Regions from separate parts of the Actinocrinis sp. genome, predicted to be linked through region 3. Evidence: riboswitches for the same ligand, from Rfam matches in the RefSeq annotation. Region 3 holds a riboswitch; each other region holds the start of a gene.
What was found. Region 3 has a riboswitch for cyclic di-AMP ahead of VGS97_RS15405 (transglycosylase family protein). Riboswitches for the same ligand answer to the same signal wherever they lie in the genome.
Positions count from the first base shown of each region.

Region 1: it holds a riboswitch for cyclic di-AMP, as region 3 does, so the genes downstream of both, VGS97_RS12245 (C40 family peptidase) here and VGS97_RS15405 (transglycosylase family protein) in region 3, are expected to answer to the same signal.
Region 2: it holds a riboswitch for cyclic di-AMP, as region 3 does, so the genes downstream of both, VGS97_RS15710 (DUF4082 domain-containing protein) here and VGS97_RS15405 (transglycosylase family protein) in region 3, are expected to answer to the same signal.

Region 1 is NZ_DASYZI010000194.1:2,521-5,792, forward strand. Features, by position in the region: gene pcrA (DNA helicase PcrA) at 1-489, opposite strand, end outside; cyclic di-AMP (ydaO/yuaA leader) riboswitch at 1,191-1,358, shown strand; gene VGS97_RS12245 (C40 family peptidase) at 1,362-2,408, shown strand; partial or broken gene VGS97_RS12250 (ABC transporter ATP-binding protein) at 2,715-3,272, opposite strand, start outside.
Region 2 is NZ_DASYZI010000254.1:9,699-12,970, forward strand. Features, by position in the region: gene VGS97_RS15705 (cellulase family glycosylhydrolase) at 1-563, opposite strand, end outside; cyclic di-AMP (ydaO/yuaA leader) riboswitch at 1,292-1,495, shown strand; gene VGS97_RS15710 (DUF4082 domain-containing protein) at 1,595-3,157, shown strand.
Region 3 is NZ_DASYZI010000251.1:30,015-33,286, reverse strand. Features, by position in the region: gene VGS97_RS15410 (L-threonylcarbamoyladenylate synthase) at 1-324, shown strand, start outside; gene VGS97_RS15405 (transglycosylase family protein) at 455-1,183, opposite strand; cyclic di-AMP (ydaO/yuaA leader) riboswitch at 1,192-1,384, opposite strand; gene glyA (serine hydroxymethyltransferase) at 1,758-3,095, shown strand.

The sequences.
Region 1 (3,272 bases), on a different contig from region 3:
GAAGGACGAGGGCAGGCCCAGGTGGCTGTGCTCGCGGCGCAGGATCCGGACGCACGCGGAGTGGAACGTGGAGACCCACATGATCTTGGCGCGCGGGCCGACGAGAGCGGCGACGCGCTCCTTCATCTCGGCGGCGGCCTTGTTGGTGAAGGTGATCGCCAGGATCTCGCCGGGATGCACGTCGCGTTCGGCCAGCAGATAAGCGATGCGGTGGGTCAGCACCCGCGTCTTGCCGGAACCCGCGCCGGCCACGATGAGCAGCGGGCCGCCGGTGTGCGCGACCGCCTCACGCTGCGCCGGGTTGAGCCCGGCGAGCAGCGCCTCGGGGTCGAGATGCGAGCGGCGGGCGGCCGGGGCGAAATCCCGTTGCGATTCGGCGCGCTCGTGCTCCTCGTCGGGCGGGGGCGGCGGCGCGGACTCGTCGTCGGCCCAGGGCTCGTCCGGCAACTCGCCTTCGACCGGGAACGCGGCCGAGGAGAGCGAGGGCAGCGCGGCCTCGGCCCGCGTACGCGCCGCGCCGGGTGCGGTGGTGCGCGGCGGCTTCGGCAGGTCGAAGAGGGGCGCACCGTGGGAAGCTGAGGAACTGCTCCAACTGCTCATCAAGCACGAGTCTAGGGCCCCTGGCAGACGGATTCCGGTCGTCCGGCGGGAACATCGGCCGCAGGCCGACCGTCGACACCTTGACACCAATCTGTTCGAAGAAGTCTGCGTCGGCAAGGATCGAAAACCCGGCCGGGTAAGCAATGCACGAACAACACGGTGTGGAGTGCCGCGGCTACGCAGACGGGCCGGCGAGCGCCGCGCGACCGGCGACGAGTGATGCTGAGGCCTGAGATGCCCGCCCTTTTTTTCGACATCACGTCGGGAAGATGGCGAAGCCGCGTCGACAAGTGCGCGGCGTCGGCGGGCGGTCCGTTTTAGCCGGAAAAAGCTCCAGGCGAAACGGGCAATCGAGTACAGACCGCGGGCCGGGGCGCCGGTCGCGTGCGACGTTCCGCCAAGGGCGCGCAAGGGGCAGCACAGCAAAGGGGAGTAAAAATCCGCGGCCCCAAACCCGCCATTCGGGCGACATCTCGCTAAGGTTACGGCCCAGAAGTCAGCGAGCCTGCCGGTCCCCCGCACCGGCCGCGGGCTTCCGCGCCGAATCCCCGGCGTTGCCAGGATCGGAATATGCGTCCTCTCCCCCAAGGAGTGATATTCCGCCGGGCCGCGTCGTGGAGCCGGGGACCCATATGTCCCTCGGGGTGAGTCGCCGCGCCAGTCCCATCGGCCTTGGCCGAAGGCGACGGGCGGGGCGTAGGGCGACTTCTTCCGCCCGAACCCGTCAGCTAACCCGGTAGGCGCCGTCGGAAGAAGGAGTTATGGCGTCCCACCGCGCCCCGAAGGTATCCGGCCGGGTCACCACGACCGCGGCGACCGTGGTCGGCGTCACCGCCGGCACCGTCGCGCTGCTGCCGAGTACCAGCCAGGCGTCACCCACGCCGAGCCTCGACCAGGTCAAGGCCCAGGTCCAGCAGCTGAACGCGCAGACCGATCAGGCGACCAACCAGTACGACGCGGCCAAGGAGCAGTACGCGAAGCTCCAGCAGAAGGTCGACGGGCTCCAGGCGCAGATCACCCAGGAGCAGACCACGCTGAACTCGTTGCAGACCTCGATGGGTTTGCAGGCCGCGGCGGCCTACCGCACCGGCGGCATCTCGCCGACGCTGCAACTGGCACTGAACTCCAGCCCCGACAAGTTCCTCAGCCAGGCCGGGATCGAGAGCCAGCAGGCCGATCAGGAGGCCGTGCTGCTGAGGTCGGTGTCGCAGGACAAGGCGCAGCTGGCCCTGGACAAGAAGTTCGCCGCGCAGGCGCTCGCCCAGCAGCAGGAGGTGCTGGCCCAGGCGCAGGCCGCCAAGACCAAGATCGAGGCGACGCTCCAGTCGGAAAAGGACCTGCTGAGCAATCTGACCGCCGCGCAGCAGGCGCAAGTCACCAGCGCGGGCGGAACGACCAGCTACAGCGGGCCGCTGCCCGCCGTCTCGGGCCGGGCCGGTATCGCGGTGCGGTACGTCGAGTCGAAGGCCGCGGCGGGTGACTGGTATGCGTGGGGCGCGACGGGCCCAGACAACTTCGACTGCTCCGGGCTCATGTACGCGGCTTGGGCTGCTGCGGGTGTCCAGATACCGCGCACGTCGGAAGAGCAGTTCTCCGGTCTGAGCCAGTTCTACAGCGCTTCGCAGCTCCAGCCCGGCGACCTGGTCTTCTTCGAGGGAGACCCGCCCGGCCACGTGGCGATGTACGTCGGCAACAACATGGTCGTCCACGCTCCGCACACCGGTGCGCAGGTGCAGTACGCCTCGCTCGACCCCAGCTCCTCGAACTACATCTACATGTCCGTCGTCGGGTACGCCCGGGTCGGCTGACTCAGCCTACGGCGAGCCGCCGGCCGGAAGCTCCGGTCGAAGCCGGTTCGCCGTAGAGTACGCGCAGTAACACCACTGGTTTTACGAACCTCACGAAAAAGCGGGTGGATACGTCAAGGCCGGCCCCTCCCCCGAACCAGCCTGACAATCCGCCCCGTAGCGCCCGGACCGCCGAACCGCCGCAACCACCCACCACCTCCTCTGCGGCAAGTACCCACCCGGCGGTCCGGGCGCTCACACCTTCGCCACACAGCGGTAGCGAAGACGTCCCGGAGAGCCGCCTCTCGGGCCCTCCTTCGACCTGCCTCAGACCTCTGCGGTGGCCTCTGCGAACGCCGCCCAAAGACGCGCGTACGTGCCGCCCGCGGCGAGCAGCGCGTCGTGCGTGCCGTCCTCGACCACTCGGCCGCCGTCGAGCACCACGATCCGGTCGGCGCGCGCCGCCGTGGTCAGCCGGTGCGCGACGACGAGCGTGGTGCGGGCGCGCGAAAGCTCGTCCATCGCCCGGGTCACCGCGGCCTCGGTCGCCAGGTCCAGAGCCGCGGTCGCCTCGTCGAGCAGCAGGATGTCCGGGTCGACCAGATAAGCGCGGGCCAACGCGAGCATCTGGCGCTGACCGGCCGACAGGTTCCGGCCGCGCTCGCCGACCTGGTGCAGGTAGCCGTCGGACAGCCGGGACACGACGTCGTGCGCGCCGACCGCCCGCGCCGCCGCCTCTACCTCGGCGTCGGTGGAGTCCGGACGGCCGTATGCGATGGCGTCGCGGACCGTGCCCGGGAACAGGAACGCCTCCTGCGGCACGACGCCGAGCCGCGCGCGGTACGCGGAGAGGTCGTACTCACGCAGATCGACGCCGTCTACGCA
Region 2 (3,272 bases), on a different contig from region 3:
ACCTTGGCGATCGACGCGGTCGGCTCGCTCGCCGCCGCGGCAAAGGCCAGCGACGCGCCCGGAGCGACCGTCGTGTCCGGAGCCGGAGTGGTGATCTGCACCGAGGGCACCTGCGCCGCGCCGTTGCAGGCGTATCCGTTCATGGTGAAGTAGGCCGGCGGGTTGTTGGTGTTGCCGGCCAGGCCGATGAACCCGAGGCTGATGCTCGCCCCGGTCGCCAGCGCGCCGTTGTAGCTCTCGTTCACGACCGACACGTCCGGCCCGTTCTGGGAGAACGCGCCGTTCCAGCCGTTCTCGACCGTCTGGCCGCTCGGGAACCGGAACGCCACCGCCCAGCTCGACACGGCCGGACCGTTGTTGGTGACGGTGAGAGCCACCTGGAAGCCGCCCTGCCAGCTGCTCGTCACCGTATACGCGGCAGTGCAGTTCGACGTGGCCGCGGCGGCGGGGACGGCGGACACCGCGCCGATCGCCATCCCCGCCACGGCCGTGGCGACCGCGATGGCCGCGGCCGTCAGCCTTCGAACCCGGAATCTCGACCCCGGCAACGCCCGTGTGACCATACCGCGCACCTCTCCCGCCTGATGACGGATTTGCCTGCCGCCTGCCCGATCGCCTCGGACCTTCAGCAGTTAGATACAGACACGGCAGATGATGACCAACACGGGGCGTCAGCCCAACGCTCTGACCTGCCCGTCCATGTGAAAGCAGACAGAACGCCGCGCACCGGCGCCCCGATCCGGGACGCTCTGTCCGCTTGGCTTCGAGGCGTGTTTCCAAGGGATTCGCCGGAAATCCACGACAGACGCAGAACCTGCAATGATTCGCCGAGCTGGAAACGGTTGGCTTGAATCAGCGAATCGGTTTGATTTTCTGATATATGACTGACACCGGGAGTGCCACCCCTCACCGACGCGTGGCCGTGGCTGTAGGCGTACGGGAGCACGACGGGCAGTCCGCCTCCGCGGGAATCGGTCGTCACGATGCCGCAGGCCTTGCCGTAGCGTGGATGTGACGGCGTGTCGAGTATCACATCTATATCCGTGTCGTGGCATAGAGCGACCAGGTCATGGCGCACCGCAAGTGGTTCGGTAAAAACTTCCCCAACATCTCTGAAGTCGCAGGGATGTGGTGGCACGACCCGGGGACGGCCTCATAGAGTCGAGCCCGTGCGTCCGGTCAACGCCGTCAGAAAGGCGGCACCGGCGCACCCGCCGAGTCCACATTTCGCGCGGCGGCCCGTGTGTCGCAATACCGACCTTCGATACGCTTCAAGCGTTCGAAGGTACTCTGAACTGGTGTGCCCGCGGTCCAACACGCCGTGGAGCCGGGGACCCACTGTCATCGAAGACGCACGTCCCTGGGGTGAATCGGTGCACCGTGCCCTGTTGCCGAGCGCAATGCCGCCTCGGCAGCCTGCGCACGGCGCCGTAGGGTGAAAGCACTCCCCGCCCGAACCCGTCAGCTAACCCGGTAGGCGGTCGGAGGAGAGGCACGGCAAAACCTTATGGGTGCACACGCGACCCCCAGACTGAAACGATCACGTTCCAAACGGCCGCGGTCGAAGCGATCGAAAGTAGCGATCGCTTCCGTCGTGTTCTCGCTGCTCGCCGCCGCCGTCGGCTTCTACGTGAGCCAGATCGCGTCCGCTGTCGCCGTTCAGAGCCTGTGGTCCGGCAGCACCGTGCCGACGAGTGCCGACTCGTCGGACCCCAACAGCGTCAACGTCGGCATGAGGTTCCATTCCGCGGTCCCGGGACAGATTCTCGGGATCCGTTTCTACAAGGGCCCTCGCAACACGGGCACCCACGTCGGAGCGCTTTGGTCGGCCGCGGGAAAGCAGCTGGGCGCCGTCACCTTCACGAAGGAGACGACCACCGGCTGGCAGGTCGCCATGTTCGCGACACCGGTCGACATCACCGCGTCCACCACCTACGAGGCCTCGTATCTGGCTCCGCACGGTCACTATGCGCATGACGACAACTACTTCAAGGTCGCGTATCAGAGCGGGGACCTGGTCGCCAACCAGATGACGTCGCAGCAGGGCAACGGCATCTACACGTACGCCGGCACGACTGCTCGGCCCGTGACCGCGTCCCCTCAGACGAGCAACTACTGGGTCGACGTGCTGTTCAAGCCGTCGTCCACAGGGACCTCGGCTCCGGCACCGGCTGTCACGTCCGGCAGTGCGTCGGCCTCGCCGTCCTCTTCCGCCTCCGCTTCCCCATCGCTTTCCGCCTCTGCCTCTGCGAGCAAGACCTCTGCGCCGTCCTCCCCGAGCGCAAGCTCGGTGCCTTCGTCGCTCGTCGTGACGTCCTCGCCTGGCGGCTACGTCAAGCCTGGCAGCGTGGGCTACCTGGGGAGCACGTCCGCCCTGAAGGTCTACGAGCCAGGCGGGGCGGCCCCCAGCGGCTGTGGCTGGCAGTCCTTCGGCCTGCGCTGTGACCAAACGAATCTGACTCTCGATCACGTGTGGATCAAGGGAAGCTTCTTCTGGACCGGCACCGGCAACCTGACGATCTCCCAATCGATCGTCCAGGGCGGGACCAGCGACTCCTGGTACGCGATCCTCGGGCACCCCGATACGTCCGGCCCGCTCAACTCGACGATCAAGGTGACCGACTCCACGGTCGGCTGGCTGCCCGGAAAGACGATGCCCTCCGGCGAGGACGTCGCCCCGATCTGGTCCGCCTACGGCAATCAGGCGCAGATCGCGATTCGTGACGACCTGTCGGGCATGCCTCAAGGCATCGATCCGACCGACAATTCGATCATCCAGAACAACTGGATTCACGGCTTGGCGCAGACGGGTACCGCGAGCACGCCCACGCACCTGGACGGCATCTTCAGCCAGGGCGGCGGCAACATCGTGATCGACGGCAACTACGTGGACGCCCCGGTCCGCAGCGACACCACCGCGGCGATCTTCATCCAGGACCGGGGTTCCTCGGACACCGGTATCTCGATCACCGACAACTACCTCAACGGCGGCGCCTTCAACCTGCGCAACCAGACGGGCATCAACGTCGACGTCGAGAACAACACGTTCGCGAACAACGTGTGGGGCCCCGTCGGGGACCTCACCGGGTACACGGGCTCGTACGGAACCTGGGCCGGGAATGTCGATCTCACAGGCGCGGCCGTGCCCAAGCCGTAGCCGAGTCCGCACGATCTACCCGGGTACCCGATCCGCTCATACGATCAGCCACCAGTGGTCGCGGTCGGCTCCGCCTGCTGCTCGAAGCAGATGCGGAGCCGACCGAGACCGCCGA
Region 3 (3,272 bases):
TCGTTGCAGTGGGACCTGGGCGACGCCCGCGGCACCGTCGCGCTGCGGATGCCGCTGCACCCGGTCGCCATCGAGCTGCTCACCGAGGTCGGCCCGATGGGCGTTTCCTCGGCCAACCGCTCCGGGCAGCCCCCGGCGCAGACGGCGTCCGCCGCGCAGGACCAGCTCGGCACGTCCGTGGAGATCTACCTGGACGGCGGGCCGACGGCGGACAGCGTGCCGTCGTCGATCGTCGATTTGACCGGGGACGTTCCGAAGCTGTTGCGCGAGGGCGCGCTGAGCTTCGAGGAAATCGCCAAGGTGGTGCCGAACATCACGCGCTGACATACCGTCACGTCAGACGTGCTGGCACAGATACGGCTGTGTGACGGACTAGCCGCGCCCGGACCCCGTTCGAGGGTCCGGGCGCGGTTCGCGTTTGGGCGGCGCAGCGCCTGAGCGTTGCGGCGCCGACTCAGAAGTGCAGGACCTGGCCCGGGAAGATCAGGTTCGGGTTCGAGCCGACGACCGACTCGTTCTCCTGGTACAGGTTCTGCCAGCCCGACAGCCCCTTGCTCTGCGCGATGCCGGAGAGCGTGTCGCCCGGCACGACGGTGTAGCTGTGACCGCCGGTCGCGGTGGTCGACGGGGCGCTGGTCACCGGGGCGCTGTAGGTCGAGCCGGTGCTCGGCGTCGAGGTGGAGTGCGACGGGGCCGAGTAGGTCGACTGGTGCGAGCTGCCGGAGCTTGAGCTGGAGCCCGAGTTGGAGCCCGAGCCCGCGCCGTTCGCGTTGGTGGTCGTGTAGCTGCCGCCTGAGGTGTAGCCGTGCGGGCCGCATACCGGCCAGGCGCCGATGCCCTGCCCGGCGAGCACCTTCTCGGCGATCGCGATCTGCGCGGTGCGGCTGGCCTGGTTGGCGTACGACGCGTAGGCGCCGCCGCCGTAGCCGAGCCAGGTCTGCTCGGTGAACTGGAGCCCACCGTAGAAGCCGTTGCCGGTGTTGATCGCCCAGTTGCCACCGGACTCACACTGCGCGACCGCGTCCCAGTTGATCGAGGACGCGTGGGCCGCGCCGGCGGCCATGAACGGGATGGTCACGCCGGCGCCCGCGGCTGCGGCGGTGGCGATCACCCGGCGGGCGTAGGAGGGCTTGCGATGGCGCCCGGCGGACGCGGGCACGTGGAAAGCACGACTGATGGCCATGAAAGAAAAGCGTTCCTCTCCCACGCCTGCGAAGTGAGCTGTCGGATTCGGACCGGAGAAATGGCCCTACCGCGAGTCGCGCGGATTCACCCCGAGCCGGTGTCGCACGGGCCGCCACTGGTGGGCGGCGCCCGTTGCACCGGCGGAAAAGTGGTTCCTCCGCTCCTGCCCGTCGGGTTTCGGGTACGGCGTGGGCGGCGGGCAGGATTCGGCGTACCGACCACGGTGTCCGCGTAGGCGGACGGCAACGACCGTAAGCAAATCCGCCGCGGAAACTCAACTTCGCGCAGGTGTGGCAGATCTCACATGGACAGTCAGTCCTTGATTCGCGACTTTCCGTTGACCGGCAACGGCTTTCTCCGCACTGTACGAAGTCTTACTAGTGCTCTGCGTCACCGTCGTGACGAACGGTGAGCGACGCACTACTGCGCGCCCGAGCCGACACGAGCGTCGGATTGCGGCTTGTTGCCCGTGCCGGACGGTGCCTCTCGTCCTAGTGTGTGAGGGAAAAGTCCGCAACTGCCCGCAAATCGCGCGGGCTCCCCTCAGAGGCATTGACACTTGGAGCGTGATCATGTCCCCCATCGCCGCTCCCCGACTCCACACCGCCGACCCGATCGCCCCGTTCTACGGACCCGACTACGGCGCGCTGGTGCGCACCGATCCGCAGATCGCGGGCGTGCTGCTGGATGAGCTCGAACGCCAGCGCAGCTCGCTGCAACTGATCGCCAGCGAGAACCCCGCCTCACCGGCCGTCCTGGCGGCGCTCGGCTCGGTGCTGTCCAACAAGTACGCCGAGGGCTATCCCGGGCGCCGCTACTACGGCGGCTGCGCCCAAGTGGACGCGGCCGAACGGCTGGCCGTCGACCGCGCCGTCGCGCTCTTCGGCGCGGACCATGTCAACGTGCAGCCGCACACCGGCGCCGCCGCCAACCTCGCCGTCTTCGCCGCGCTGCTCACCCCGGGCGAGAAGGTCCTGGCCATGGCGCTGCCGCACGGCGGCCACCTCACCCACGGCGCGCAGGGCAACTTCTCCGGCACCTGGTTCGAGACCGTGGGATATCCGGTCAGCGAGCAGACCGAGCTGATCGACTACGACCGCGTGCGCGACCTGGCCCGCGAGCACCGGCCGAAGCTGATCATCTGCGGGGCCACCGCCTATGCCCGGCTGATCGACTTCGCCGCGTTCCGCGCGATCGCCGACGAGGTCGGCGCGCACCTGCTGGTCGACGCCGCGCACTTCGCCGGCCTCGTCGCGGGCGGCGTGATCCCCTCGCCGGTCCCGTACGCGGACGTGGTCACCCTGACGACGCACAAGACGCTGCGCGGCCCGCGCGGCGGCGCGATCCTGTGCCGCGCCGAACTCGCCTCCGCGATCGACCGCGCGGTCTTCCCCTTCACGCAGGGCGGGCCGCTGATGCACGCGATCGCCGCCAAGGCGGTCGCCTTCGCCGAGGCGGCCAAGCCGGAGTTCCGCGAGTACGCCGCGCAGATCGTGGCGAACGCCCGCGCGCTGACCGAAGCCCTCGAACAGGAGGGGATGCGCGCCGTCTCCGGCGGCACGGACACCCATTTGGCCGTATTGGACCTGCGCGGCAGGGACGGGGCCGGCGTGCGCACGGCCGTCGGCGCGAAGGTCACCGGCCGCGAGGCGGAGATGCGCTGCGAGCGGGCCGGCATCATGCTCAACCGCAGCTGCGTGCCCTACGACTCGGCCAAGCCGATGGTCACCTCGGGACTGCGCGTCGGCACCGCCACCGTCACCGCCCAGCGGATGAAGGAGCCTGAGATGCGCCGGATCGCCACCCTGATCGGCCGGGCGGTCCGTGACGCCGACGGCGTCGCGGTCCCGGCCGTGGAGAAGGAGGTCGCCGAGCTGGTGGGTGAATTTCCGCTGTACCGACCCCGCTGAACCGGTGAAATCAGCACCCGCAGTCACCGCGACCGTCATCCGAATGGCCGCCCGGCGGCGTGTTTCCGGCAACCGGAGCGCCCCGCCGGGCGTCTTCCTTGTCAAGCGTCCCGGCGTGAATCCGTCGACAAGTACCACCGGCAGACCACGTACTACCGTGACGCACGTTCCTGAAGG